One region of the Lactobacillus sp. ESL0225 genome, then DNA from elsewhere that is predicted to be linked to it. Evidence: predicted binding sites of a transcription regulator. Region 1 holds the regulator's gene; each other region holds the start of a gene.

What was found. Region 1 encodes NrdR, which represses ribonucleotide reductase genes. Its sites were predicted from a motif close to ACACNATATATNGTGT; they were not measured.
Region 2: nrdJ (ribonucleoside-triphosphate reductase, adenosylcobalamin-dependent) is a predicted target of NrdR. The motif match lies at 5,028-5,043, and genes of this name have one in related genera.
Region 3: F5ESL0225_RS07785 (deoxynucleoside kinase) is a predicted target of NrdR. The motif match lies at 7,981-7,996, and genes of this name have one in related genera.

What each region holds. Positions count from the first base shown of each region.
Region 1 covers NZ_REHK01000008.1:122,738-133,080, forward strand. The annotation lists gene F5ESL0225_RS05425 (YqeG family HAD IIIA-type phosphatase) at 1-481, opposite strand, end outside; gene rplT (50S ribosomal protein L20) at 588-944, opposite strand; gene rpmI (50S ribosomal protein L35) at 982-1,182, opposite strand; gene infC (translation initiation factor IF-3) at 1,203-1,715, opposite strand; ribosomal protein L20 leader region at 1,754-1,866, opposite strand; gene F5ESL0225_RS05445 (transporter substrate-binding domain-containing protein) at 1,968-2,780, opposite strand; gene thrS (threonine--tRNA ligase) at 2,843-4,777, opposite strand; gene dnaI (primosomal protein DnaI) at 5,085-5,984, opposite strand; gene F5ESL0225_RS05460 (DnaD domain protein) at 5,992-7,350, opposite strand; gene nrdR (transcriptional regulator NrdR) at 7,353-7,820, opposite strand; gene coaE (dephospho-CoA kinase) at 7,807-8,424, opposite strand; gene mutM (bifunctional DNA-formamidopyrimidine glycosylase/DNA-(apurinic or apyrimidinic site) lyase) at 8,421-9,251, opposite strand; gene polA (DNA polymerase I) at 9,264-10,343, opposite strand, start outside.
Region 2 covers NZ_REHK01000002.1:11,159-21,501, reverse strand. The annotation lists gene F5ESL0225_RS00260 (DEAD/DEAH box helicase) at 1-741, opposite strand, end outside; gene F5ESL0225_RS00255 (exodeoxyribonuclease III) at 817-1,644, opposite strand; gene F5ESL0225_RS00250 (D-2-hydroxyacid dehydrogenase) at 1,978-2,988, shown strand; gene F5ESL0225_RS00245 (pyrroline-5-carboxylate reductase) at 3,094-3,858, opposite strand; gene F5ESL0225_RS00240 (YjjG family noncanonical pyrimidine nucleotidase) at 4,001-4,696, opposite strand; gene nrdJ (ribonucleoside-triphosphate reductase, adenosylcobalamin-dependent) at 5,114-7,348, shown strand; gene F5ESL0225_RS00230 (DUF4430 domain-containing protein) at 7,385-7,771, shown strand; gene F5ESL0225_RS00225 (ECF transporter S component) at 7,771-8,286, shown strand; gene F5ESL0225_RS00220 (cob(I)yrinic acid a,c-diamide adenosyltransferase) at 8,283-8,819, shown strand; gene F5ESL0225_RS00215 (NAD(P)-dependent oxidoreductase) at 8,920-9,783, opposite strand; gene F5ESL0225_RS00210 (1-deoxy-D-xylulose-5-phosphate synthase) at 9,937-10,343, shown strand, end outside.
Region 3 covers NZ_REHK01000010.1:365,091-375,433, forward strand. The annotation lists gene F5ESL0225_RS07745 (heavy metal translocating P-type ATPase) at 1-735, shown strand, start outside; gene F5ESL0225_RS07750 (CPBP family intramembrane glutamic endopeptidase) at 816-1,493, opposite strand; gene F5ESL0225_RS07755 (YdcF family protein) at 1,679-2,767, shown strand; gene F5ESL0225_RS07760 (ATP-binding cassette domain-containing protein) at 2,897-5,242, shown strand; gene F5ESL0225_RS07765 (glucosamine-6-phosphate deaminase) at 5,390-6,115, shown strand; gene amaP (alkaline shock response membrane anchor protein AmaP) at 6,476-7,030, shown strand; gene F5ESL0225_RS07775 (DUF2273 domain-containing protein) at 7,043-7,222, shown strand; gene F5ESL0225_RS07780 (Asp23/Gls24 family envelope stress response protein) at 7,255-7,755, shown strand; gene F5ESL0225_RS07785 (deoxynucleoside kinase) at 8,038-8,685, shown strand; gene F5ESL0225_RS07790 (deoxynucleoside kinase) at 8,701-9,387, shown strand; gene F5ESL0225_RS07795 (amino acid ABC transporter permease) at 9,681-10,322, shown strand; gene F5ESL0225_RS07800 (amino acid ABC transporter ATP-binding protein) at 10,341-10,343, shown strand, end outside.

The sequences.
Region 1 (10,343 bases):
GTGCTAAAAAGAAAAAAATTAATTTTTCTAAAAAACGATTAATACGCGTATTCCACTTATCGGTCTTAACCAATGGCTTGACTAAAACTGATTTAACGCCAGCAAAATTTCCTGCCTGTATATCAGTAATCAACTGATCGCCAACCATCATTACCTGATTAGATGCTAAACCCATTTTTTCCCTTTTTCTTGTAATTGCAAATGGTAAGGGTTTCCTTGACTTAGCGATAAATTCAATATGGTAGGGGGTAAGGACCTTGCTAATTCGTTTGGCATTATTATTTGAAATTACCACCAATTTAATCCCAGCATTTTTTAAACGCTGATTTAACATGTCCATTTCCTTGGCTGTTTCAAACTTATCCCAAGCCAAAAGAGTATTATCTAGATCTGAAAATACCGCTTTAATACCCATTTGATGAAGTACATTGGTATCTAAATGATAAATTGTATCAATTGTATAACATGGTCTAAATAACATTTAACTTTCCCTTCATTAACATGTCCATAGTCTAATATATCAGAGAATAAGCTTCAAGTGATAAATTTTGACATAAAAAAACGGCGCAACCGCGCCATTCTTTAACTTATTTTAAAGCATTTTTAGCAGTTTCAGCTAATTGTGCAAAAGTCTTTGAATCACTATATGCAATATCGGCTAACATTTTACGGTTGATATCAATACCCGCAACTTTCAAGCCGTGCATTAACTTAGAATATGAAAGATCATTTTGTCTTGCTGCAGCATTAATTCTCGCAATCCATAACTTTCTAAAGTCACTCTTACGTCTTCTACGATCACGGAATGCATATCTGTAAGATACGAATAATTGTGTACTTGCAGCTTTAAATTGCATATGCTTTGCGCCACGGTAACCCTTAGCGAGCTTCATAATCTTTTTACGACGTTTACGTGTTACTGTTCCACCCTTAACTCTTGGCATCTAAAATTCCTCCTAAATATCGCTGTTACTTTAATAATTAACGCATTTGTGAGAGCATCTGCTTGATGCGCTTCAAGTCGCTACGCGAAACTAAAGTAGCCTTTCTCAAATGACGACGTTGTTTCTTAGTCTTACCGTGGAAACGGTGACCAGTAAAAGCGTGATGACGCTTTAATTGACCAGAAGCAGTTCTTTTAAAACGCTTTGCTGAAGCGCGGTGGGTTTTCATTTTAGGCATTTCTAATTCCTCCAAATTAACTATTTATTTTTATCACTCTTGGGAGCAAGTATTAAGAACATTGAACGACCTTCCATCTTTGGCTTGCTTACAACAGTAGCAATGTCCGCAGTGGCTTCTGCCATTTTTTCTAGCACATCACGTCCTAATTCTTTATGAGTAATAGCTCGACCCCTGAATCTAATTGAAACACGAACATTAGCTCCTTCTTTAGTAAGAAACTTTTGCGCATGCTTTAATTTAGTGTTAAAATCATTGCCTTCAATTGTTGGACTTAGGCGTATTTCCTTCACACTAACTGTCTTTGACTTTTTGCGTGATTCTTTAACCTTCTTTTGTTGTTCAAAACGGTATTTACCGTAGTCCATTATACGAGCAACTGGTGGTTTGGCATTAGGCGAAATTAGAACTAAATCTAAATTTGCAACACTTGCTTGGCGTAAAGCCTCAGCTTTGGTTACAACACCAACTTGTTCACCATCTTCATTAATTAAACGAACTTCGCGTGAGCGAATTTGGTCGTTTAATATCAAATTCCTTGGTATAATTCTTCACCTCCATAGTTAACTTGAGGACAAGAAAAGAGCGGGTAATAAGTAACCCGCTCTTAATCAACAGAAAATATCGATTAGCCCAGAGGTCAACTTAACTTAGGCGAGAAGCGGGATGCTTCTTCTTGTTCTCAACTAATGTGATTATACACGTCTTCTACTAACTAGTCAAATTGTTTTAATAAATAAAGTATTATATTTATTAAAGTAATATCAAAATTGTAGCTAATCAATTTAATTATAAAGAGTTTTATAATTAAATCCAGGAACTCGACCAAACCATTTTTTAATTAAACGATTATATTGGCCATCATGTTGCATTTTTACAATTGCCCGATTAATAGCACGCTCGAATTTTTCTTGATGCTTGTTAATGGCAATTCCATAGGGTTCATGGGTAAAGGTCCCTCCGCGCACCTCTAATGTCGGGCTTTCAACCGCAAGACCATATAAAACACCGTTATCACTGGAAAGGGCATCCCCCTGACCAGCTTTTAATGCAACAACTGCTTGACCATAGTCTTGCATTTGCACCACCTTAGCTTGCGGGGCTATTTTTTTAATTACTTCAACTGAATTATCACCAATAATTCCAATAACGGTTTTCCCTTTTAAATCATGAACGTTTTTTATTTTAGAATCTTTTCTAACTAGCAAAGACTGCCCCGCAGCAAAATATGGACGTGAAAAGTTTACCAGTTTCTTGCGCTGCGGCGTAATAGTCATTGTGGCAATTACAGCATCCACATTACCATTTTTAAGAAGTGGAATTCTTGACTGAGCAGTTGCTAAAACAAATTTAGCTTGACCACGTGAGCCTAAAATTTCTTTCGTTACAGCTTTAGCCACATCAACGTCAAAACCTTTTTCCCGATAATCTCTAACATCTGTTAAACTGAATAGCCTGACATCACTTTCAATTCCCCATGTAATTGTTTTAGAAGCTTGTGCATTCTTTAAAACATCTTGATCAGAAACTCGCTGACTGCAACCTGCTAACAAAAATAGACTGATTAATACCGGAACTAGGTCAAAAATTTTCTTCATATTGACTCTCCCAATAATAAAACAACGGCTGCTCAACAAATTTCAAAGTAGCTCTTAATTACTTATTTTTTGCGTGAATAAGATTTAACATCTTGATCAATTTCTTGAATAAATTGGTCTAAACCTTTGGCTACTTCTTCCTCCGTTCCATAGCGCCGAACATTAACACCATTTGCTTTCATTTCATTGTCACCTAAAACTAAGGTATAAGGAACTTTTTGTGTCTGCGATTCACGAATTTTATAACCTAATTTTTCATTACGTAAATCTGCTTCTGCTCTAAAACCACGCTTATTTAATTCATCACGAACCTTTTTAGCATAATCAGAATGCGCATCAAGATTAACAGGAATTACTTCAACTTGAACTGGAGCAAGCCACGTTGGAAAGGCACCTTTATAAATTTCAATTAAATAAGCAATAAAGCGTTCCATTGTGCCTACAATTCCGCGGTGCATCATCACTGGGCGATGCTCTTCCCCATCTTGCCCAATATAAGTCAAATTAAATCTTTCTGGTAACATAAAGTCGAGTTGAATTGTTGACATTGTTTCGTCAGCACCCAGAGCTGTTTTAGTTTGAATGTCTAACTTCGGACCATAAAAAGCAGCTTCACCTTCTGCTTCAACATAGTCAAGTCCCATGTCATCCATCGCTTTTTTAAGCATTGATTGACTTCTTTCCCACATTTCATCATTAGCAAAATACTTTTCTGTATTCTTCGGATCACGATATGACAGTCTGAAATAGTAATCAGTAATATCAAAGTCCTTATAAACGTCCATAATTAATTTCAAAATCTTAGAAAATTCTGCTTGTACTTGGTCAAGCGTAACAAAAGTATGACCATCATTTAAAGTCATCTCACGTACTCGTTGCAAACCTGACAAAGCACCAGATTTTTCATATCTGTGCATCATTCCCAATTCAGCAATTCTAATAGGCAATTCACGATATGAACGGATATGATGCTTATAAATTTGAATGTGTGACGGACAATTCATTGGGCGAATTTCAAGCATTTCACCATCGCCCATGTCCATTGGAGGAAACATATCATCACGATAATGTGCCCAATGACCTGAGGTCTTATACGCATCTACATTTAAAAGAACGGGAGTATATACATGTTGATAACCATCAGCAACTTCACGATCAATAATATAACGCTCAACTACGCGCCTAATAGTTGCTCCTTTTGGCATCCAGTATGGTAATCCTGCACCAACTTTAGGATCAACAAAGAATAAATCAATATCACGCCCAATTGTACGGTGATCACGTTCTTTAATTTCTTCACGTCGCTTTAAATCAGCCTCAAGATCAGCCTTTTTGAAGAAAGCCGTTCCAGAAATTCTTTGTAGCATTGGATTAGATGACTGCCCCTGCCAATAAGCACCCGCAACTGACAATAATTTAAATTGCTTAATTTTACCAGTATTTGATACCAAAATATCAAAGCCAAAATCAATAAAGTCACCTAACCTATATGCTGTAATTTCATCGCTTGCTTCAGCTTGCAGTAAATCAAGTTTAAAAGCATTATCTCTGAAAATTTCTTGAAGTTCTGCCCGTGACATTGTCACTGCTTCAATTTTTTCACCAGCCTTAATTAAATGCTTAACTGCTTTTTCAAGTTCAGGTAATTCACTAATCTTGATTTGGTTTTCTTTGTCAGTATCAACAAAGAACCCATCTGTCTCAGTCCCATGTTCACCTAAGCGTAACTCTGGATAAGCTTTCTTCGCTGCTGCTTCAAAAATAAAAGCTGCACTAGCTCTTAAAATATTTAAACCTTCTTCATCCCGATCAGTAACAATCGCAACCTCAGCATCTTGATTTAATTCATATTCTACTGGATGAAGTTGTCCGTTAACTCTACCAGCAAGTGCTGCTTTGCCAAGAGAAGTTGAAATGCTGTGTGCTAATTCATTAATAGTGACTGTTTGTTCAAAAGCTCGTTTTGATCCATCTGGTAAAATAATTGAAAAGCTCATATTTCCTCCAAATAATAAAAAAAGTCCCAGTGCATTATGCACTGGGACGTATTTAGCGTGGTTCCACCCAATTTAGGCTAGTTCTGTCTAGCCCACTCTTTCTGAATCGATAGTGGAATTCACCCAATTATTTACTCTTTAACAATGAATAAGTGGGGTGTCGACTCTAATAAAAAACTTCCAGAATACCGTCTTTCTCTCTGATACGAGCAACATCATGTTCATTCATTTAATACAATTATACATATTTAACATTTAATTGCAATAATTTTTTAAAAAGCAAAAAAATCCACCAATATTTATTAAATTAACTACGCCGATTGGGTCCGGATACAATTATTTCAGTTGCGAGTGTCTTTACACGCTCCATCAGTCGCGCTGCTTTTACTGGGTCAATTGCATTTTTGGTTTCCTTAAAATGTTCTTCTAAATCTGCCATTGCAAAATTAGAAGAGAAAAAGGTCGGCAGTTCATTGTCCATTCGTGCCTGAAGAATTATGCCCAAAACTTCATCTCTTGACCATTGACTTAATGTTTCAGCACCAACATCATCTAAAATCAATAAGTCACAGTGAGCTATGCGCTGGACTTCATTTGTTAAACTGTTGTCGCCAAAATGACTCGCTAAGTTAGCAATAAAAGTTGGTAAATGCAAAAAAATAACCTGTTTATTCATCGCTGCTATCGAATTAGCAAGACCAGCTAGTAAATAAGTCTTGCCTACGCCAAAATCGCCTGATAAATACAAACCCTTTTGATAAACATTTGTTTTATATAGACTCAAAAATTCTTGAATTTTAGCAATAGCTGTTCTGCGTCCTGCAGTCACTTCCACTTGACTTAAACGTACGTTATGCAAATTTAGTGGTAAATTAATTAAACGAACATGCTTTTTGATACTATGATCTCTATCTTGAGCTAATTTGCTTTCTTCAGGAACATATTTAAGTGTGATGGCATTGCTACTTAACATCAATTCTGGACGATAGCCAACAATTACTGGATCTTTATGATGCTGCGAGATATAAAATTCGTATAAACTAGAGAGGCTCGCATTAATCATTTCATCCGTTATTTTATCTCGGTAAACATTAATAAATTTTTGAATTTTAGGATCAGCTAAAATTTGCTTGCGAATCTCGTCAAAATTATTTTTCTTAGTTAGTTTTGAATTGTTTTTAATTATTAGCTGATTTATTGTACGCATTTTTTACCTACTTCATACCATTTTCACTTTCAAAATTCTTAAAGAAGTTCTTTAAATCATCTGCTGAAACATCAGTTTCATTCTTTGCCTGACGTTTACTCCAATCGGTACCTTTTTCTATTGATTTTTTACTATAGTTACGATAATGATTAACTTTATTCTTTTGCTTAGTCTGTTTTCTTTTAGCAATATATTCTAAGGCTTGTTCTCCTGAATGTACCCCATGTTGCAGCCAATCATGTAAAATCGTATTAGTTAAATTATAAGAAAGCTTAGGGCTACTTTGCAGACAAACATACGTTAATATATTAAGCAAGTCTGCTGAAATGCCTTTCTGGTTATATAAATTATCAAGTAATTGATATTCACTTGCATCAACAAAATCATGACTCTCATTTTTTAAGTAATAGATAAATTGCGCCGGAGTTTTTTCATGTGCTAATTGCAAAATTTCCTGTTCTTTTTTACTAAATTGCTTATCATTAAAAGTTGAATTTGCTTGCAGCGTCCGTTTTTGATTCTGTTGCTGCGTATCTGTACCATGAATGGTGTTTGCAATCGTTCGCTTAATTAATGGCATGTTCAATTGATATTCACCGTGCAAACAAGATAAAGTTTCATCAACAAATTCTTGTTCGGCTAGACCATATGTCCGCATTAGACCACGAATTGCTTCACGATTTTTATCAATTTCACTATTTGGGATTTGATATATTTCAAATTGCTGTTTCATAAAATCCCAATCAATACTGTCTTGTTGATTGATACTTGCTTGTTGATTTTGACCAACCTGGTTTTCACGCACTGCTTGTTTGACTTCTGGTGAAGGATCGATTGCCTCTGCTTTTGGCAAACTAAAAACATCCATAAATGAAGCGGATATATCTTGCGCATTAGCCAATCCGGTCACAGTATTTTTATTTTGCTTATTCTCATGTGCAAAATCACTACTTAGCTTTTGAAAAACTGTAACACCAACTTTTTCTTTTAATAAACTAGCTAATAGTGTTGTGGCAAAAAATTCACTACTACTGGGTACTTCTGCCAAACGAAAAGTTAAAACTTGACCCATAATTTTATTATCGAGTAATTTTGTTTGAACTAATCCGACAGCTTCCAACTTATGTAATGCGATAAACAAGCTTTTGAGGTCGCAGTCTAGTTGTTCTTGTAAACTATACAGTCCATGTGCATCTGACAGAATCATTTGTGGACGGTAATCCTCATTTAAGCTTAAATATAAAGCTAGCGCTAACGAGCCAATTAATGGTTGATATAACTTAACTAGAATACGCAGTGCAGTTATAGAAATTTCTACCCGATTAATAATTAAAAAAGGCTGTTTAGGATTGGGCGTCATAAACATGACTAATTACCCTTCTCTCTTTTGGCCATCATATCTTCCATTGTCTTCATAAAACTAGACATATCCTTAAATTCACGATAAATTGATGCAAACCGAATATAGGCAACATCATCTAATTCAGCTAATTCATCCATAACCAATTTTCCAATTTTTTTAGATGAAATCTCACTAATTCCTTGTTGTCTAATTTTATTTTCTACATGATCAACTAATTGTTCAAATTGAGAACTAGTAATGGGCCGTTTTTGTCCAGCAGCCATTACACCATGAAGTATTTTTTTGCGGTTAAATGGTTCCCGTGTACCATCATTTTTAATTACTAATAAAGGTGTTGTCTCAATTCGTTCAAAAGTAGTAAACCGAAAACCACAATTTTCACATTCTCTTCGCCGTCTTATTGATCTATTTTCATCACTAGGTCGTGAATCAATGACACGAGATGCATTTTGTCGACAATTAGGACATTCCATACTCTGACTCCTTAATTATTTTACTAATCAATTTATCTAATTTAGTTTCTAAAACTTTTATTGTACTGGTATTTAAAATTACATAATCAGCCAACTTTGCTTTTTGGGCTAACGACATCTGGCTATTAATTCGAGCTATCGCATCTTTTTCAGTTAAATTGTCTCGTACCATTAAACGCTTGATTTGTTCACTTTCTGGTAAAGCAATTAAAATACTACAATCACATAAATTTCGAGCTTTAGATTCAAAAAGTAGTGGTGCATCAAGAACAACAATCAGCTCACCTAGCTTTTTATATCGAGTAATTTTAGCCTGAATTTCTTTTAAAATCAATGGATGTGTAATAGCATTCAGCTTTTCCAATTGCTGCTTATCACTAAAAACTATTTGCCCAAGTTTTGCACGATTAATTGATTTATCTGAATTTAAAATATTACATCCAAATTCTGTCACTACAACTTTATAGCCTGCATGATCTATATTTAAAAGCTCATGAGCGATTCTGTCACTATCAATAACTGGTATCTTCTTTTTATGAAAGAATGCATCTGCCGTACTCTTCCCGCTAGCAATTCCACCAGTTAAGCCTATCACGATAGTCACTTATAAATCACCTGACAATCGGGACAAAATGTAGTACCACGTCCTGATACCTTGATTTTTTCTAATAAAACCCCACAGCGTGGGCAAGGCTCACCTTTATGTCCATATACCTTCAGTAATTTTTGAAAATCGCCCGTATCACCGTTTGCATCAAGATAAGTATGTATGGTTGTGCCGTGCTTTTTTATGGCCAAGTCAATTAGTTCATTAATATTGTCGTGCAATTGATGTCCTTGAAACTGCGGAATTTGATTGGCTAAACTTAGTGGGTGAATTTTTGTCTGCCACAATACCTCATCAACGTAAATATTACCAAGTCCAGCAACAATTGTTTGGTCAAGCAGTGCATTTTTTATATTCTTTTTTTTGCGACTAAGTGCATTTATCAAGTACTGTGTAGTGAATTCAGATGAATTAGGTTCGCAGCCCAATTTACTAATACCGGTTACTTCCTTTTCTGTACCAGTCTTAACCAATTGCATGCGTCCAAATTTACGGACATCATTATAACGTAATGCTGTTTTGTCTGTAAAAGCTATTTGAACATGATCGTGCTTATCTTTAGGTGTATTAACCTCTACTAAACGATATTTACCTTCCATCCGCAAATGAGAAACAATAGTTAATTGACCACTTAAACGAATTAGTAAATATTTTGCATAACGATCTATCGTTTCGATTTTCTTACCTACTAATTGCTGAATAAATTGCTCAGAATCACTAGCAATAATTTTGGGATACCACACCGTAACTGCTTGAATCGTTTTTCCTTTAACCAAAGGAAGAAGAGTTCGGCGAACTGTTTCTACTTCTGGCATTTCTGGCATTGATCTATCTCCTTACTTTGCATCAAACCAATCATGACCATAGCCTGAATCAGCAACCAATGGAATATCTAAATGTACTGCTGATTGCATCACTGCAGGAACAATCTCTTTGATAGTTGCTAACTCATCTTTAGGAACATCAAAAATCAATTCATCATGAACTTGAACAACCATTTTTGTTTTTAAATGAAGTTCATCTAACTTGCGTTGCATATTAATCATCGCAATTTTAATAATATCTGCTGCAGATCCTTGAATTGGCGAATTAATTGCAGTACGTTCAGCAAATGATCGAATATTAAAGTTTTTAGCGTGAATATCTGGTAAATAACGCCGGCGATGCATAATAGTTTCAGCATAACCCTTTTCACGAGCTATTTGAACCGCTTTATCCATGTATTCTTTAATTTGGGGGTATTGTTCAAAGTAATTATCGATAAATTCTTGAGCTTGCTTACGACTGATATTCAAATTTTTGGATAGCCCATAATCTGAAATGCCATAAACAATACCAAAATTAACTGCTTTGGCTCTGCGCCTCATTAATGGGGTTACTTCTGCTGAAGATTTCAATTTGAAAATTTTCATAGCAGTATGCGCATGAATATCATAGCCAGTTCTAAAAGCTTCTTGCATTTGCTCATCACCAGAAACTTGAGCTAAAATCCGTAATTCTATTTGAGAATAATCGCAAGAAAAAATGTAACCAGCTGGATCACTTGGTACAAAGGCTTTTCTAATCTGCTTACCTTCCTGTGTCCGAGTAGGAATATTTTGTAAATTCGGATCAACAGAGGATAAACGCCCAGTTGCTGTTAAAGTCTGTAGATAGCGAGTATGAACTCGTCCATCTTGCTTAATTACATCAAGTAACCCATTAACATAGGTTGACTGAATTTTGGCAGTTTGCCGATAAGTTAAAATATCAGCAATAATGGGACTTTGATCTTGCAATTGTGTTAAAACATCAACTGAAGTTGAATAACCGGTTTTTGTTTTTTTAATAGCAGGCAACCCCAACTTTTCAAATAAAATATGACCTAATTGCTTCGGTGAATTAATATTAAACTCTTCGCCGGCCTCTTCATATAT
Region 2 (10,343 bases), on a different contig from region 1:
TCCTAAATAAGTTTTACCAGTACCTGTAGCAGATACTATTAAACCGCGTGACTGACCACGAGCAATTAATTGACGTAATTGCTTTAAAGCAGCTTTTTGCATCTGATTGGGAACTATTTCCTGAGAAATAGGTAGTTGGCTTTTTGTTTGCCGTTTTATTTGGGGGCGCACCCAACTTTGTTCATATGTTTGCAGCCATGAACTAGTCAGCTCTTGACTAACTTTTTTTAAAGTCTCAAGTTGCTTATTAATTTGCTTAGTTAAGGTCGCATTTTCTTTCGCACTGACCTTTAGCGCCCACTCATAATTACTAAGCAAGGCTGATCTAGTAAAATTGGCACTGCCGATTATCATAGTTTGCCAGTCATCGTGCTCAAAAAAATAGCCCTTAACATGAAACCCATTTTTGGGTGCTATTTTAACTGATAAGTTATCGATCTTTAATAATTCGTGAAAAACGCGCGGATCATTAAAATTTAAATAATCACCGGTAATTAAAGTTCCTGAAATACCTTGTTGCGCTAAGTCTGCCATTATCACTTTAAAGGGAACTAGCATATCTTGCGTAATAAACGCAACTGCCCAAGTAAAGTTTTTACAATGCATAAGTTCATAACGCAAAGTTAACCAAATATTTTCATGTTTTGTATTTGTTAACAGCTTAGGACCTACAATTTCATGTCCTGGATAAGATAAATCATATAGACCATTAAGAATTGCATCTTGTAGTGTATCATTCATTCAATATTGCCTCAGCACCATTTTATATAAAATAAAGAGAAATCTAACTTTTTTGGATTTCTCTTTATTTATCTTTTAAATATCAATTTCAAGTAAAATCGGACAATGGTCTGCTCTAAGCCCAGTATCAATCATCTCAGAACGTTTAACCTTATCCGCAATTCGCTCACTAGTTATCCAATAATCAATTCGCCAACCAGAATTATTTTGCTTGGCGGTCTTCACTCTTTGGGCCCACCAAGAATAAATTCCTTCAATATCGCCATTTACTTTTCTAAATGTATCTACAAAACCAGCTTCAAGTAATTTCGTAAAACCTTGCCGCTCTTCATCTGTAAAACCTGCTGAATGATGATTATTATCTGGATGTTTCAAATCAATTTCTTTATGAGCACAATTATAATCTCCACTAGCCAAGACAGGTTTCTCTTGATCTAGTTTTTTCAAATAATCGCAATACTTCTTATCCCAACTTTGCCGCTCACTTAGACGCTTTAAACCACTGCCAGAATTTGGTGTATAAACTTGGGTAACAAAATATTTAGGAAATTCTAAAGTAATAATTCTACCTTCATCGTCCATTGGCTCAGGTGCGCCAATTCTAGGAAAAGTTGCTAATGGTTTAAGTTCCTTCTTATATAAATACATTGTCCCCGCATAACTTTTACGAGCTGGCTCTTGGGCCGAACGCCAAACAATTTCATATTCAGGAAAATTTTTTGCTAAGATTTCTTGGTGCTTTTTAGTTGGACCTGTCGAGCGCAACTTAGTTTCTTGAAGGGCAATAATATCCGGCTTATGCTCGTATATTTTTACTAAAACCTGCCGGGTTGCTTCAGCGCGTGATGATGTTCCCGTCAAAGCTGCATTTAACGAATCAATATTCCACGAAATTAAAATCATTTATTTCTCCTTTGTTGTATCTTGCTTACCCATTATATATTTTTTAAGATTGTCTTGTTATCTTGCAGCACTTACTCATGCAAAATAAAATTATAAAATTCTAACCTAATTCAAGCCACAAAAAAGCTGCTCATTATTTCACGACTTTAGTCAAAAAATACTGTACATTTATTTACTTAGTTTAATCCTATCTCATTAATAATGTAAGCGATTGCTTTAATAGCAGGTTATAATAAAAGTAAGATTCTTCACAAGTTTATATTTTTAATTCAATCATTACAAGTGTATAATAGCACAAGAGAGAATAATGATAATCTATGGAGGTTAGATTTTATGACTAAAATTTATGCTTACGCTATCCGTAAAGATGAGGAACCATATGTTCACGAATGGCAAGCAGCCCATCCCGACATTACTGTTGATTTTACAGATCAACTGTTGACCCCTGAAACTGCTCAATTGGCTCAAGGAGCTGATGGTGTTGTTACTTACCAACAATTAGATTACAAAGCGGACACTATCGAAGCTTTAGATAAGCTTGGTATTCACAATTGGTCAATTCGTAACGTTGGAATTGACAACATTGACTTAAAAAAAGCTAAAGAACTTGGATTTAAATTAACCAATGTTCCAGTATATTCACCTGATGCTATTGCTGAACATGCTGCTATTCAAGCTGCTAGAATCTTACGCCAAGATAAGGCAATGGATGAAAAACTTGCTAAACATGACTTCCGTTGGGCACCAACAATCGGTCGTGAAGTACGGGACCAAACTGTCGGTGTTATTGGTACGGGACACATTGGCCAAGTATTCATGCAAATCATGGAAGGCTTTGGTGCTAAAGTCATTGCTTATGACTTATTTAAGAACCCCATCTTAGAAGAAAAGGGTTATTACGTTGATAGTTTAGATGAATTATATGCACAAGCAGATGTCATCTCACTTCATGTCCCTGACGTTCCAGAAAACATCCATATGATTAACGATGATTCTATTCAAAAGATGAAAGATGATGTTGTTATCATTAATGTATCTCGTGGTCCTTTAGTTGACACCGATGCTATCGTTCGTGGATTAGATTCTGGTAAAATTTTCGGTTTTGCAATGGATACTTACGAAGGTGAAGTTGGTATTTTCAATAGTGATTTCACCAATAAAGAATTACCTGACAAGCGTCTTGCCGACTTGATTGACCGACCAAATGTTTTGGTAACCCCACACACTGCTTTTTACACTACTCATGCTGTTCGCAATATGGTTATTAATGCTTTTGATAACAACTTAAAATTAATTAAGGGTGAACCAGCTGATACACCAGTTGATTTAAATAAAGAATTTTAATTTCACAAATTAATTTATTCTACTTAAACACATGCTATAACTTTACAAAAAGCACCGATTTATTTCGGTGCTTTTTGCATTTATTTTTTATTATTATCATACCCATTAATTAGCTGAAGCGTTAGTTGCCTGGATTAAAGCACCACGAAAACCTAATTCTTCTAGCTTATTAACTCCTTTTATGGTTGAACCACCTGGCGTTGTTACTTCATTTTTTAATTCTTCTGGTAATTTTTTTGTATCAAGAGCTAATTGAGCTGTACCAATTAGCATTTTTTCAATTATTTCATAGGAATCCGTCCGCTTAACACCATTTTCTACTGCAGCATCACTTAGGGCTTGGATTAATAAATCAACATAGGCTGGCGTACACCCAGCAATTGTGCCATAAATTCCTAACTTATTTTCAGGAACAACATAGACATCACCCATGCAAGCAAAAATATTTTTAGTTAGTTCGATTACTTCTTGTTTTTCCTCAGAAAGAAAGCTAATTACTGTGATACCCCGACCAATTTTAACTGGTGTGTTAGGAACAACTTTGACAAAAGTTGCATCTGCTGAAATCAGCTGCTTAACCTTTTTTAAATCGCCACCACCAGTTGAAATAATTATGCCATGATAAACTTGTCCTAGTTTTATAAAAATATTATCAATTGCTGAACCACCTACTGCTACAATTACTGCTTCACAGGGTTCAAATTCATTATACGTATCTACTAACTGTAACCCATATCTAGTTGCCAGTTTTTGTGCAGATGCGTGCCCACCGTCATAAATATAAATATCCTCACTAGCAGTTTTAGCTTGTAGTAGTCCCTGAACAATAGCAGTACCAATTTTACCAGTTCCAATAAATCCAATTTTCATTTCAATCACCTTCAATTGTTTAAAGAGTAGCATCAGCAATTAACACTAATTTTCTTGAAAATCAGCCAACCACTGTCACATTAATAACACTTCACTTTATTATACCGAAATCATTAATTAACTAAGCACCTAGCAACTTAATTTATAAATCATTTTTAAGTAGCTTAACGAATTGGGGATAATTTTTTACTTCATACAGGGGATGCAAATTCATATTATTTTTTCGGTGCCGATGGTTATACCAAATACTATTAAAGCCATAATTTTCTGCACCTAAAATATCTGACTGCAAACCATCACCAAAAAAAATTGTTTCAGCAGGTCCGATTGAAGATAAATTGAAAAAATAATCAAAAATACGTTTGTCTGGCTTAGCAAAACCAGCTGCTTGAGAAGTAACAATTAAGGAAAAATAATTTTTTATTCCTGCCAATGCAAGTCGATGTTCTTGCATAAAGCTTTCGCCATTACTCAGAACTGCTAACTGGTAACCTTTTTTTTGAGCAAATCTAAGTGTATCTATAACACCTGGCAACAACTGATGAGATTCACTAAAATAACTGCGGTACTCTTGCATAATTAATAGACCATCAACATTAATTTGTAGGTTATCTTTGAGAAAGTTATGAAAAACCATTTCACTGAGCTGGTCGTAGGTGATCTTTCCTTGTTCTAACTGGCGCCAAAGACCTTGATTGTAACTGTTATAACGCTGTTGCAACGCCGTAGTTAATTTCCAATGATGGGCATTAAAAAGACTACGTAAAGCATAATGTTCTGTAGCAGCAAAATCAATTAAAGTATCATCAACATCAAAAATTATTTGTTTAAATCGCAAATAAATCTCTCCTTATTGCTATTAATATATAAATTAATCTGTTTACTATCTATTTTATTAAAATTAGCGGACAAAGTCATTTAACATGTTTAATCCAGTATTATGCTAACACACTTTAAGTTGGCTTACCTTTATTAAATCGCCTTAGCATAGTTAGTCTATTTAAAAGATTATTCTTTGTAGTTTTTCTTTACCACTTCAAGTCATTAGGTAAGCACAATTTTTAATTTATTGTGCTTTTTTCTTTGCTATTTATTTTTAAAACTTAGTATTTCTTACTCGCACATAAAAGACTGGCGTTATTTTTTTATTTGCTAATTTTTTATTGCATACACAACATGTTGTGGTATCATTTTTTATATAACCATACATGATGTAGTTGTGAAACAAAATTTATATCTAGGAGTCATTTTTATTATGAAAAATTCAACCATAACTTTAAGTCAAGCCTATATTGACCGAGTGAAACAAAATATTACCCCCCATTGGGGCGAATTAGGCTGGGTTACTTACAAACGGACTTATGCCCGGTGGCTACCAGAAAAAAATCGTTCTGAAAATTGGGATGAAACCGTTAAAAGAGTTGTGGAAGGTAATATCAATCTTGATCCCCGCTTAAAGGACTCACCTTCAGATAAATTATTTAATGAGTTAACCACTGAAGCTCAAGAACTATTCAAAATGATTTATGGCCTTGCTGCTACTCCATCTGGTCGCAATCTTTGGGTTTCTGGTACTGACTATCAAAAACGCAATGGCGATTCCTTGAATAACTGTTGGTTTATTGCTATTCGTCCTCAAGCTTATGGTGCCAGCCATATTTTGCCCGATTATTTAAAAAAAGAACAGGTAGCAGTTTCAATGCCCTTTTCTTTTCTATTTGATCAACTAATGAAAGGGGGTGGTGTGGGATTCTCAGTTACTCAAGATAACATAAAAAAAATACTCCAAGTCGACAATAACATTGATTTAACAATTATTATTGATCAAGATAGTGATTCTTATACTGATACAATTAAACTTGGTGCAATTGATAAAAAAAAGTGGTCTAAACAAAATAGTACTCCAAATGACTGCATCTATTTTGAAGTGCCCGACACACGAGAGGGCTGGGTCTTAGCCAATGCCAGATTAATAGATATGCATTTTAATCAAACAAATCCTGAGCACAAGACTAAATTAGTCATTGATATCAGTAATATTCGTCCTTATGGAACAAAAATCAATGGTTTTGGTGGTACAGCTTCTGGGCCAATGCCGTTAGTTGAAATGCTTTTCGACATTAACAAAATCATCAATACATGTTCAAACCGCAAAATCAGTTCAGTTGATGCAACAGATATTTGTAACTTAATTGGCAAAACAGTTGTTGCTGGTAACGTTAGACGATCAGCTGAGTTAGCATTAGGTTCTAATACAGACCAAGCATTTATCACTATGAAACAAGACCAAGATAAGCTCTATCACCACCGTTGGGCATCAAATAATAGTGTAGCAATTGATGCTGCGTTTACCAATTACGAACCGATTGCCAACGGTATTAAAGAAAATGGCGAACCAGGCATTGTGAATTTGGACTTATCTCAAAACTATGGTCGAATTATAGATGGATACCAAAAAGACGTTGATGGTGCAGTAGAAGGAACCAATCCTTGTGGTGAAATTTCTCTTGCTAATGGTGAGCCTTGTAATTTATTTGAAGTTTTTCCTTACATTGCTGAACAACAAAATTGGAATTTAAAAGATGTGTTTAGATTAGCCACCCGCTATACCAAACGTGTTACATTCAGTACTTACGATTGGGCTATATCCCGGGAAATAATTTATAAAAATCGTCGTATTGGCGTATCTATGTCAGGCATTCAAGATTGGTTATTGAATGATTTAGGGCACCGTGTTGTCACTGGTTTTAAAGAAGAGAGCGATCACGAAACTGGAGCTAAAATTCAAGTACCGATTTATGATCCGAAAGGAATTGAAATGGTTTCTAACGCATACCAAGCGGTTGTGGATGCAGACAATGAATATAGCCAAGCTTTAGGATGTAATCCTTCAATTAAACACACTACAGTCAAACCATCAGGAACGGTAGCAAAACTTGCTGGTGCTTCTGAAGGTATGCACTTTCACTATGCAGGCTACTTAATTCAACGAATTCGTTTCCAAGCGTCTGACCCGCTTCTTAAAGCCCTCGCTGAATGTGGTTATTATTCAGAACCAGATGTTTACACACCAAATACAGTTTGTGTTGAATTCCCACTACGAGCTGCACATGCAGATAGTGAAAATTTTGCCTCTGCTGGCACGGTTTCAATTGCTGAGCAATTCGCAACACAAGCTTTCTTACAAACATATTGGTCCGATAATGCTGTAAGCTGCACCATTACCTTCCAAAATGATGAAGGTAAGCAAATTACATCTTTATTCAACCAGTACCGCCATATTATTAAATCAACCTCTCTTTTGCCCTACTATGGTGGTTCATTGAAACAAGCTCCAAAAGAGCCAATTGATAAAGAAACATATAAAAAAAGAAAAGCCTCAATTATTGCCGATGTTGCTACAGTCTTTGCCAAGCAAAACAATGACCAAAAAAATTTGGAATTAATTGATCAAACTGATTGTGAATCAGGGTCTTGTCCAGTCAAATAAATCAAATTAGAATTATATAATTTAGGAGAATTTATTATGAAAAAAAACAAATTAGCAGTTCTTGCTGGAATAGCAACTATTTTTACTTTTTCTCTTACAGGCAATCAGACTAGCCAAGAAGTTATGGCTAAGCCTAGTAATAAAATTACCGTAGCTTATACACTTAATGTAAACAAAAAAAATATAAAAAACAAAAAGGTTAAACTCTCTAAACATGCAACAGTGATGTCTGGTCTTAAAAAAGCTTGGCGAGTTAAGAGCACAAATGGCTTTATCACTGCAATAGATGGTAAAAGTCAAGATACTCACAAGCAAATTTATTGGACTTATACAATTAATGGTAAATTTGCTAATAAGGGAGCTGCGGAACAAAAAGTAAATAACCACGATAAAGTTAAATTTACTTTAGCCAAAATGAATTAATGCTTAACTCAACTAAAAAAATAGCCTTAATGGCCGTTTTAACAGCAATGTGTGTATCCCTAAGGCTTTTTAAAATTATTCCTATACCTAATGTTCAACCCGTAACTGATATTTTAATGATTGTGACTTTGAATCTTAGTATTAGCTTTGGCTTGACACTTGCAGTCTTAACCATGGTAATTTCAAATATTTACTTAGGTTTCGGTTTATGGACTATTCCTCAAATTTTTGCCTATGGCGCATGTATCCTAACTGTTGCACTACTTAGTAAATTAACACCTTTAAAAGACCATCTAACTTTACAGTTAATTCTTGCTACCTTTTTAGGTTGGGAATATGGCTTTTGGGTTGACTTAGGCATGTCAATTTATGGAGGTATTCCTGCCTTCTTAGCATATTGGGCTAGCAGTCTTACTTTCGATACTTACCATGCAATTGGTAATTTAGCTTTTTATCCAGTTTTATATAAACCACTCTGTCTTGCGCTTAATCACTTCCAAAGGAGAAAAATATGACATTGAAAATATATACAAAAACTGGTGACCAAGGCTTCACTAAACAAGTTACTGGTAAAATGGTGCCAAAATATGACTTGCAAATAGCTACTATTGGTGAAGTCGATGAACTTCAGTCTTATTTCGGAGTTGTAATAGCTAATTTATCCACCAACTGTAGTCAATTACGGGAGCTTATCCAAAATTTACAACGCACGCTTTATCTATTACAAGGAGATATTGTCGTCAAAAGACGGTCTAAAATCACTTTAAAGGAAGTTAAAGAACTTGAACAAGAGATTGATCGGCTAACTTCCCTGCTACCAGCATTAACAGAATTTATTCTACCGGGTGGCTCGATTACAGCCGCTAATTTACATTATGCTCGAACCATTGCCCGCCGTGCTGAACGAACAATGGTCCAGTTAAATGAAGAACAAAAATTAGCACCTGCTTGTTTGCAATATTTAAATCGTTTATCTGACTACATATTTGTTCTGGGAAGGTATGCCAATTTTTTAGACGGAAAGCAAGACATCCCCAGCAAGCAGTAATATCCCACTTTTTAAGTATAAATATTAATTTAAAAGCAGGACGGCGATTAATAATCGCTGCCCTGCTTTGTTCGTTTAAGACTTTACCAAAAAATTACTCTTACTGCCACCATAGTTTAATTAAACTTTGCGTACCCAAATCACCCAAATGTTGTTTATCAACCAAAACTTCGTAGAGCCTTTTAGCTTCAGTTGTTGCCGGTAAACTTAAATTCATTTCCGCAGCAGTTTCTAGTGCAATCCGCAAATCTTTCAGAAAATGTTTACTGAAAAATCCAGGCGTATAGTCACCTTGTAAAATTCGTGGACCATAATTGCTAAGACTCCAATTAGCCGCACTTCCACCACTCACTGTTTCTAGCACAGTGGCTAAGTCAAGCCCAGCTTCTTTAGCATAGACAAACATCTCTGTCATTCCCGTCATGGTTCCAGCAATCATAATTTGATTAGCCATTTTAGTATTTTGACCTGATCCTGCGGGCCCAAAATAGTGAACAGCTTTGCCAAAATCATTAAAAACAGGTTGTAAAGCTCTAAAAGCGTCTTTATCGCCACCAACCATAATGGTTAACGTACCATTTTTGGCACCAAGATCGCCACCAGAAACTGGTGCATCCAATATCTTAGCGCCATTCTTTACACCTGTAGTAAAAATTTTTTGCGCAAGTTTTGGTTTTGAAGTAGTTAAATCAACTATATATTTATCCTGCACTATTTCTTCAAAAATACCATTACTGCCAAAATATACTTCTTCCACATCAGTTGGAAAACCCAACATTGTAAAAATTAAATCTGCCTTTTTAGTAACTACCCGCGCACTTGAACACCATACAGCACCTTGTTCAACTAAATTATCAGTTTTGCTTTTGCTACGATTATAAACAAAAAGTTGGTGCCCCGCTTTTAGTAAGTTAAGACAAATTGCATTCCCCATCACACCTGTTCCAATAAATCCAATTTTCATTATACTTATCCTCCTTTATGCCAAATATAGTTAATTATAATTTTGCCACAGTTTTAAGTTATTACTTAAACTTATTACAAATAATTAAAATAAAGTATTTTATACTTAGTTAAATCAATTTTATAATAAATATAGTTTAAGGAGGCAAGCATTATGAAAATGCACAATGACTATTTACTAAATAAAATTAATAATCCGCAAGATTTAAAAAAATTGACTTTACCTGAAATGGAACAACTAGCAACTGAAATCAGAACTTTGATTTTAGAAAAAGATGCAGCAGAAGGTGGACACCTCGGCCCAGATTTAGGAATTGTGGAAGCAACAATTGCTTACCACTTCGTTTTTGATGCTCCAAAAGACAAAATTGTGTGGGACGTTTCACATCAAACCTACCCCCATAAAATGTTAACTGGCCGTGCTACAGCTTGGCTTGACCCGGCCCATTATGAAGACGTCACCCCATATTCCAACCCAGACGAAAGTGAGTATGATTACTATGCAATAGGTCATACTTCTACTTCTATTGCCTTAGCCACTGGTATGGCGAAAGCCCGGGA
Region 3 (10,343 bases), on a different contig from region 1:
AAAGAAACAACCAGTCAGGGAATTAGCGGAATTGTCGAGCAACACTTAGTTAAAGTAGGTAAATTAAATTTCGTTAGTTCCGAGCAAAAAATTCAAGCTGTTAATGCAACTGCCATTTATATTTCAATTGACAACCAATATGCTGGTTACATCACTTTTAAAGATCAAGTTAGAGCAGAAAGTGCCACTACAATTGAACGATTAAAACGGCAAACTGGAGCCCAGATGATGATGCTAACTGGTGATCATCAGGATGTAGCAGCTAGAATTGGTAAAGAAGTCGGGATTGAAGATATCCGTTATGATTTGCTACCGGTTCAAAAAATTGAAGCAATTAAAAAAGTAACTCAAGATAAACGTCCGGTGGTCATGACTGGCGATGGGATTAACGATGCTCCCAGTTTAACGGCAGCTGATGTTGGTATTGCGATGGGCGCAAAGGGTGCCTCAGCCGCTAGTGAAAGCGCAGATGCCATTATCATGGTTAATGATTTATCTAAGATTAATGATGCCGTGGCCATTGCAAAACATACTATGAAAGTTGCTAATATTGATGTTTTAGCCGCGATAACCATTGTTATTATTATTGAGCTTATTGCCTTTACTGGCATTATCCCCGCTTTTTTGGGAGCAATTTTGCAAGAAGTAGTAGATATGATTTCGATTAGCTTGGCCCTGTTAGCAAAAACTACACCTAAAAATCCAAAACAAACGGGACTAATTACTGAAAAGTAAAATACTTTAACTAGACAAAAAACGAATCAAATGATTCGTTTTTTTATCTGGTTAATATTTAATAATTTAAACTTTAAGCGTTAAACAAGAAAGCCCAATGCATTATAAAGCATGTGCGACAGCATTGAATAACGCATATCTTTTGTGGTTATATAAACCCAACCTAGTACACACCCCAATGACCAATAGACAAGCAAAAATGGACTAAAAGCCGGATTATGCACATAGCCGAAAGCAAAGCCGCTTATAATGATTCCTAACCATTTATTTAATAGTGTCTCTTTGACAAAAAAGGTATTAAAAAACATTCCTCTAAATATGGTTTCTTCAAATATTGGAGCGATAATAACTACCATCGGAACAAAAAAATTTCCTGCTAGACGTGAAATTCTATTAAGCTCCATTTGATTATCTGAAGTAGTATTCACATTGATTCCTAATAGATTAGGAATTAGAAAACTGGCCAATGTCAGCAAAACAAAACCTATGATTGCAATTGCTAGTCGCCGGATACTCCAATGCGGACGATAATTAAAATCCCAATCATTTTCTTCTGCTAATTGCTTATGGTAAAGATAAAATAGCAATAATATCGCCAAAACTGTTACTATTATTACTAGGACAACAAAGCCAGCAGGACTTATTTTTAGAATATTTTGTACTTTAGTTGGATAAAAATATAATAATTGTACTATTGAATATAATAGGAAACTTACAAATAAAATGATGATATTTTTAAAAATTGTTGCTTTTTTCACTTGTTTACTCCTTACTAGTTATAAGAATCTAGTAGATTATTATATATAATTAAGCTACAGTATACCATAAACACACAATTTTATTTATAATGTCCTTTTTCGACTTATGTTAATAAACCACCATGTTTTTCATGATTGTTTTTTATACATCATTCAGCAAGTTTATTATAGTTAAGGTGAGGGTCATGCTCCAATTTTTTGAAATATTTAGTGAAAATCGTACATTCATGTATCTCTCGATAATTGTACTAATTTCATTGGGATTATTTTTGTTTTCTTGGTTAAAAGAACCACGTAATTTAATTAATGGCTTACTTTTTAGTCTTTTTCTTATTTTATTTATTATTTGGTTATCCACTATTATAGTTGCAACAAAGTTAAAACATTTGATAATCTTCTATGAAATTATAATCTTAATCTCCATTTTATTGTTTATAGCAACCGCTGCCTTTTCTTGGCTCTTTTTCTTATGGAATGCTTATCTTGTTTGGCGGCGTGAAAGCCATACCTTAGCAAATTTATTAACCTTTTTTCTGGGAATTGTAATTTTTATTTCCTGGGTAATATTTTTATCTGGTGCTTTTAGACTGATACCTACATGGCTTAAAATGTTTTTATGTGCTCCAACAGCAATTGTCCTTTATTTGCTACTGATAGCTTATAATTTCTTAGTTAATCTTTTACTGTATCAAATAGTGCCACGTCAGTATAATCAAGATTATCTCATTGTTCTAGGTTCTGGCTTGAAAAATGGCAAAACAGTGCCCCCGCTATTAGCTACCCGAATTAATCGGGCAATCCAGTTTGCGCAAAAGCAAGTAGCCAAGGGCCAGCAGCCGCCAAAATTTATTATGTCTGGTGGAAAAGGCAATGATGAAGAAATTACTGAAGCAGAGGCAATGAGGTCTTATGCTATTCTTCATGGTGTTGATCCAAAATATATTTTACTTGAAACAAAATCAAAAAATACTTATCAAAATATGCAATTTTCGCAGGCGGTTGCAACGACCGATTTTGGTAATAATCATTATCGTGCTAAATTTTTCAGTAATAATTATCATATTTTTCGCGCTGGCCTAGCTGCTAAAGCGACTGGATTAAATGCAAACGGAGTTGGTTGTTACACTAGACTTTATTTTCTTCCTAATGCAATTATGCGTGAATTTGCTGGTATTTTACTAATTAATAAAAAACGCCATCTAATTATTATTACCTTAATTACATTCCTCTTCCTAATCTTTACCTTTATTAACTTACTTAATAATATGTGCTGAAAAGTAAATGTATAATACTGAAGTCAGCTAAACTTTTTATAATAATAAATACTTCATTATTATAGCTTTAATATCTTATATATGTTAAACTTACGCCTATTAATTAATAAAGGTATAAAGGAGTTAACTATGCTTCAATTAAAGCACTTGCGTAAATCTTATCATGTAGGGGATACAGTCACTCATGCCCTTGATGATGTCTCTATTTCTTTTCGTAATCAAGAATTTGTCGCTATTTTAGGACCAAGTGGTTCTGGAAAAACTACAATGTTAAATGTAATTGGTGGCCTTGATCGCTACGACAGTGGCGACTTAATTATAAATGGAAAATCTACTAAAAATTTTGCTGAAACTGATTGGGACGCATATCGTAACAATTCAGTCGGCTTTATTTTTCAAAATTATAATTTGGTGGCTCATTTATCAATTATTGCTAATGTTGAATTAGGTATGAACCTGTCTGGTGTTCCTGCCTCACAGCGTCATCAAAAAGCACTTGATGCTTTAGCCAAAGTTGGATTAAAAGATCAAGTATCAAAGAGCCCTAATCAATTATCTGGTGGACAAATGCAACGTGTAGCGATTGCAAGAGCATTGGCTAATGACCCAGACATTCTACTGTGTGATGAACCAACTGGAGCTCTCGACACTGAAACGTCTGAGCAAATTATGCAATTAATCAAGCAATTATCTCAAGATCGCTTAGTGATCATGGTCACTCATAACCCAGAACTTGCAAGGAAGTATGCAACTAGAATCGTTAATTTTCAAGATGGCAAAATTTTGAATGATTCAAATGCCTTTAAGCCGGTAAATGAAGCTGATACTTTTAACTTAAAACGAACTAAAATGTCATATTGGAATGCTATTAAACTTAGCTTTACTAATATTATGACTAAAAAAGGGCGAACTGCTCTAACTGCTTTTGCTTCAAGTATTGGTATTATTTCTATTGCAATAGTATTAGCTTTGTCTAATGGTTTTCAAAAACAGATTGATACAACTATGAGTAAAGCATTAGCCAAATATCCTGTAACAATTACCCAAAATGCTGCTAATTTTGATAGTTTTGCGCAAGAAAAAAATTCTAAGAGTGTTGCTAAAAATCGAGGTTATATTACCGCTAGAAAAGATAAGGCACAACAAAGTTCCCACAAAAACAAAATTACGCTAGATTATATTAACTACATTAAAAAGATTAATCCTAAATATGCTAATAACATCTCTTATCAAGTTGGTGTTAACCTCAACCTTTTAGGAAAAATCGACGGCAAAGTTAAGCGTGTGCAGTTTTCACCATTAGAAGCTGGTTCAACTATGACTGCAGCATATTCGCAAATGCAAACACAAGCAGCCAGCATGTCTTTTATGGGATCAGCCGTTTTCCCTACCGAACTTGATAAAAGTCAGGGCAATATTTTAAAAGAGAACTATCACTTACTATCTGGTACTTGGCCCAAATCAGCAACTGACTTAGTTTTAGTAGTTGATAGTCAGAATACTATTATAGATAATGTACTAAAAAATCTCGGCCTTAACATCAAAAATGGAGCTAAAGTTGACCTTAGCCAACTAGTTGGCAGAGAGTTTAGAATTGCTACTAATGATGATTACTACCAAAAATTACCTACAGGAATGTTTATTCCCAAAAAGGTAAACTCAGCTATGTATACTAATAGTAAGCTTAAACTGCGAATTGCTGGTGTCATTCGACCTAAAAATAAAGATTCGCTAGAACTATTAGCGCATGGTATTGCCTATAGTGACCAACTAGCACAGCAAGTTATTAAAGAAAACCAAAGTTCAGCAATTGTTAAAGCACAAAAAAACTCTAATCAGAATGTGCTAACAGGACAGAATATGAATCAGACCACTAAAAAGCAGGTATTGCAAGCAATCGGTGGTTCTACAATTCCTGCTGGAATCATGATTTATCCTAATAACTTTGATGCAAAAAACAAGGTCTTAAATTATTTAGATAACTGGAATAAAGGTAAAGCTAAACAAGATAAAATCATTTATACCGATATGTCTAGTGCAGTAACTACTATGACTGGCGGATTATTAAATGGAATTACTGCTGTTTTAATTGCTTTTGCCGCAATCTCACTTATAACTTCAATGATTATGATTGGAATATTAACTTATACCTCAGTCTTAGAAAGAACTAAAGAAATTGGGATTTTAAAAGCTCTTGGCGCACGAAAAAAAGATATTACTCGTGTCTTTGATGCTGAAACTTTTATTTTAGGAATTTTTTCTGGTATTTTGGGAATTGTAATTGCCCGGCTGCTAATTTTCCCAATTAACAGTGTACTTTATTCCATCACTGATTTGACCAATGTAGCTCAACTTAATCCAATTCATGCTCTTGTTTTAATTGGTATTTCGACCATTTTGACGATGCTCGGCGGACACTTGCCTGCCCGCATGGCTGCCAAAAAAGATGCCGCCATTGCTTTAAGGAGTGAATAAAATATTTAAAGTCTTAATCAATATTCTATTTGCAAGAAATATTGATTAAGGCTTTTTTAAATTATTTACACTGCCTATTTTATCTCTAGTTGACAAATTGGCATATACCAATTTATAATTAACTTAATATTTTTGGGAGGCTTATTTATGAAAATAATTATTAAGGACGACAAAGCAAGTGCTAGTGAGCAAGCGTTTGCAATTTTTAAAAACAGCATTAGCAATGGAGCAAAAGTTATTGGCTTAGCAACTGGTTCCACTCCGGAAAATCTTTACCAAGAATGGGTTGATAGCCAACTTGATAATATTAACTTAATTAGTATTAATCTTGATGAATATGTTGGCTTAGACGAAAAAAGTGACCAAAGTTACCACTATTTCATGCAAAAACATCTTTTCCAGCAAAAGCCATTTAAAAAATCATATATACCTGATGGTATTTTAGCTATTAACAATCCACAAAAAGCTTCAGCTGACTACAATAAAATTATCGAAGACAATCCAATTGATATTCAACTTTTAGGTTTAGGCCAAAATGGTCATATTGCTTTTAATGAACCTGGAACCGCATTTGATTCAATCACACACGAAGTTAAATTAACCGAAAATACTATTCAGGCAAATTCGCGTTTCTTTAGCAATATTGATGACGTTCCTAAGTCAGCAATTTGTATGGGTATTGCCAATATCATGAGTGCAAAAGAAATAGTAATTATGGCGTTTGGCGAAAATAAAGCTGATGCCGTCCAAAAAATGATTGAAGGACCAGTAACTGAAGAAGTTCCTGCATCTATTTTGCAAAATCATCCCAATGTAACATTAATTATTGACCAAAGTGCTGCTAGCCAATTAGATGAAAAATATCGCAATTAGGACTTAGATTAAGCAAATCAAAAAAGAAATTAAAACCCTTTAGACTAAACTGTCTGAAGGGTTTTATTATTTTAGTAATTAAACAGATACATCTAGTCTTAAACAGTAAATTGTTTAAATTCAGTTAGTCAGCAGTGAAATAGCTCCCACACCAGTTAGTTTAGCTTTGCCCTTTTTATTTTAATAATTTTTATTTTGTTCAATACCAGTTGAATCCGTTAACATTATTGATTTTTATTATTTAATTATAACGTTATTTAATATATTAACCAGAAATTGTATACATATTAGTGCATATTTCTATACTAGTAAAATATTATGTATTATACTTAGGTTAAATTAAGAGAGGATGGTGATAAGTTGAAACGAATTAAGAAATGGTTTATAATCATATGCTTCTTGCTAATGATACCGCTACCAATATTTATTCTCTGGGATAATAGTGGTTTTTGGCAAAAGTACTTAAAAATCAGCTTACCTACTTTAGGGAAGCTCAACCCAATTTTTACTTGGTACCTGATTGGTATCAGTGCCATTATTTTATTGGTACTAGTTGTTAGTTTAATAATAATTTTGTTTTGGCCTGTACAACGATACTTTAATTTGATTCATAAAAAAGATGGTCAAGTTAAAATAACTAGCAAGGCTATTAATAGCTATGTGGCCAATTCTTTAAATGATTTACCTTATTTAAAGAATCCAAAAGTGGCTTCACGACTAACTAATCGTAAAATCAAAATTAAGATTAGTGGCGACCTTGGAGCAGCTGAAAATATGACTCCCTTGCTTGACAATTATTTAGAAGAATTAGACAAAAATCTCAAGCTATTATTAGGGATTGATCAAAAGCCTAAAATTAAAATTAAATTTGTAAACTATCACACTTCTAATAAACCAGAACAGCGCGTTCAATAAAGGAGGCAAGCAATGAAAGAAAATTTAGAAAAGTACCTCCCAGAAATAAGCGGTGCAGTAATCGGTTTATTACTAGCATTTTGTTTTATCGGACTGGGATTTTACAAAACTATTTTCGTCATCGTTATGTTAGTCTGCGGCGCTTTAGTTGGTCATTATTGGCCCTTACTAAAAAACTTAAAAAACAGATAATAATCGAATAATACCGAAAGGAACTGATATTTATGGTACAAACTAATTCAAAACAAGAAATAAAAGGCGATTTAAATTATGATACTAAGGTAATTCAAAAAATTATCGGTATTGCTTTATCAGACGTAAAAGGGCTCTTAACTGTCAACGGTGGCTTCTTTTCAAACTTAGCTGATAAAATTGTCAATAACGATGATGTTACTTCAGGGGTCAATGTTGAAGTTGGTAAAAAACAAGTAGCTGTAGACATTGAAATTGTTGCTGAATATGGTATTCAAATTTCTAAATTATATGACCAAATTAAACAAAAAATCCATGATAAAGTTAAAGAAATGACTGACTTAGATACTGTTGAAGTTAATGTAACGGTAGTTGATATAAAGACTAAAGAACAACATGAGAAAGATTCGGTTAGCTTACAAGACAAGATTACCGGTACGGCCCAAGATGCTAAAGAAAAAATTGGTGGTCAAGTTGATAAAGTGCAGGACAAAGTAGAAGATAAAAAAGAAGCCAAAGCTAGAGTTAACTAACTATAATTAACTAATTCTACTTTACTTAACAAAAAGTGATAAATCACTAAATTCGGTTGAATCGTGTTTTATCACTTTTTTGTCTAAAAATTTATTGCTTCGCAAGTTAAGGTTTCACGTGTAACAAAATAAAAGCTATATGTATTTTGATATTTTTTTAAGCTGTATTATACAAAAACACTTGACATTTAAATTATTATTTTAATTAATTTTTTGCTTGTCTAACCACTATATCTCGTATTAAACTAGATATGAATCTATATATTGTATTTAAGAAAGAACGTGATTCAAGTTATTGTTTTAAGTGGGCCAATTGGAGCCGGTAAATCCAGTTTAACTAGTATTTTAGCTGAGCATTTGGGTACACAAGCGTTTTATGAAGGAATCGATAACAATCCTGTTTTACCTCTATATTATCAAGACATGAAACGCTACACTTTTTTACTTAATATTTATCTACTCAATCATCGTTTAGCCCAGATTAATCAGGCAATTCAAGAAAAAAATAGTGTATCTGATCGTTCCATCTACGAAGATGCCCTTTTTTTCCAAATGAATGCCGAAAATAATGTGGCTGACCCGACTGAGTTTAAGATTTACGATAGTTTACTTGAGAATATGTTGGAAGATACACCTGGTAACCCAAGTAAGAAACCGGACTTATTAATTTATATTCACGTTTCTCTTGACACGATGCTAAAACGCATTGAAAAACGTGGTAGATCATTTGAGCAATTAAGTACCGATCCCAGTTTAAAAGACTACTATGCCCGTCTAATTAATTATTATGAGCCATGGTATGAGAGTTATGATGCTTCGCCTAAAATGGCTATTGATGGTGATCAATATGACTTTATTGTTGATGAGCATGCCAAAAAAGAAGTTTTACAGCAAATTGATAATAAATTGCACGAAGTAGGCAATTTATAGTAAAGAAGGAACGTGATGACAGTTATTGTTTTAAGCGGGCCAATTGGAGCCGGTAAATCCAGTTTAACTAGTATTTTAGCCAATTATTTAGGAACCAAACCATTTTACGAAAGTGTTGACGATAATCCTGTATTGCCTCTTTTTTATGCGGATCCCAAAAAATATGCTTTCTTATTACAAGTATTTTTCTTAAATACTCGTTTTCGTAGCATTAAAGATGCATTAACGGATGACAACAATGTCCTTGATCGATCAATCTATGAAGATGCCCTCTTTTTTCAAATGAATGCTGATATTGGACGAGCAACCAAAGAAGAGGTTGACACATATTATGAACTTCTAAACAACATGATGACTGAACTTGAGCATATGCCTAAGCGTCAACCTGATTTGCTTGTTCATATTGATGTATCATATAACACGATGCTCAAACGAATTCAAAAACGTGGTCGTCCTTATGAACAACTTAGTTATGATGCCACTTTAGAAGATTACTATAAGCAATTACTGCAATATTACAAGCCATGGTATGAAAAATATGCCTATTCACCTAAAATGACAATTAACGGTGATCAATTAGATTTTATGACCAATAATCAAGATCGCCAAATTGTGCTTGACCAGATAGTCGCTAAATTAAAAGAGATTGGCAAACTACCTGAGACATGGCATAAATCAACTAATATTGAACTTATAGATTAGATTTAATTTAGCAATACCCCGAAATCAAAATAATTTCGGGGTATTATTATGTCCAAATTCATCGTCTTTAAATACAAAATATTATAAATGATGCCTAAATTATTACCCTTCGTCCTAACTATTTCTTATTTAGCATTTCTTCTTTTAAAGTAGCTTATTAATAAATAATCATAGTCAACTTTTTTAAGGTGATATCAAAAAAACTAATTTAATATTTTATTTATGTTATGCTTGTAATTACTTATCCTAGATAGATTACTGTGCAATTTGACTTAAAAGGAGAAAAGATAGCGATGGCTTACATTATCTCAATTATTCCTGCTTTACTCGCAGGAGTAAAAATAACTTTACTGCTATTTTTGGGGACAATCATTATGGCAATTCCACTAGGAATAATTACCAGTCTAGGCTTACTATCAGCCATTAAACCCCTAAAATTAATTTTTAAATTTTATATTTGGATTATGCGTGGAACCCCACTATTATTGCAATTAATCTTTATTTTTTATGGCTTACCCATTATTGGTATAATTTTTCAGCGCTATGACGCTGCTTTAGTTGCTTTAGTTATGAATTATGCTGCTTATTTTGCTGAAATATTCCGTGGCGGTTTTCAGTCTATTCCCAAAGGACAATATGAAAGTGCTCACGTTTTGCAACTTAATTATTGGCAAACTTTGCGTTATATTATTATTCCACAAGTCAGTAAAATAGTTATTCCCTCAATTGGCAATGAAATTATCAACTTAATTAAAGATACTTCTTTAGTCTACGTAATTGGTCTTGGTGAACTTTTACGTGCTGGCAATGTAGCTAGTGCACGTGATGTGACTTTGACCCCCTTAGTTATGGTAGGCATAATTTACTTATTAATAACTGGAATCATTTCATTTCTTTTAAAGCGAATCGAACTTAATTATTCAAAATGGAAATAACTAATTGGGGTCACAACTATG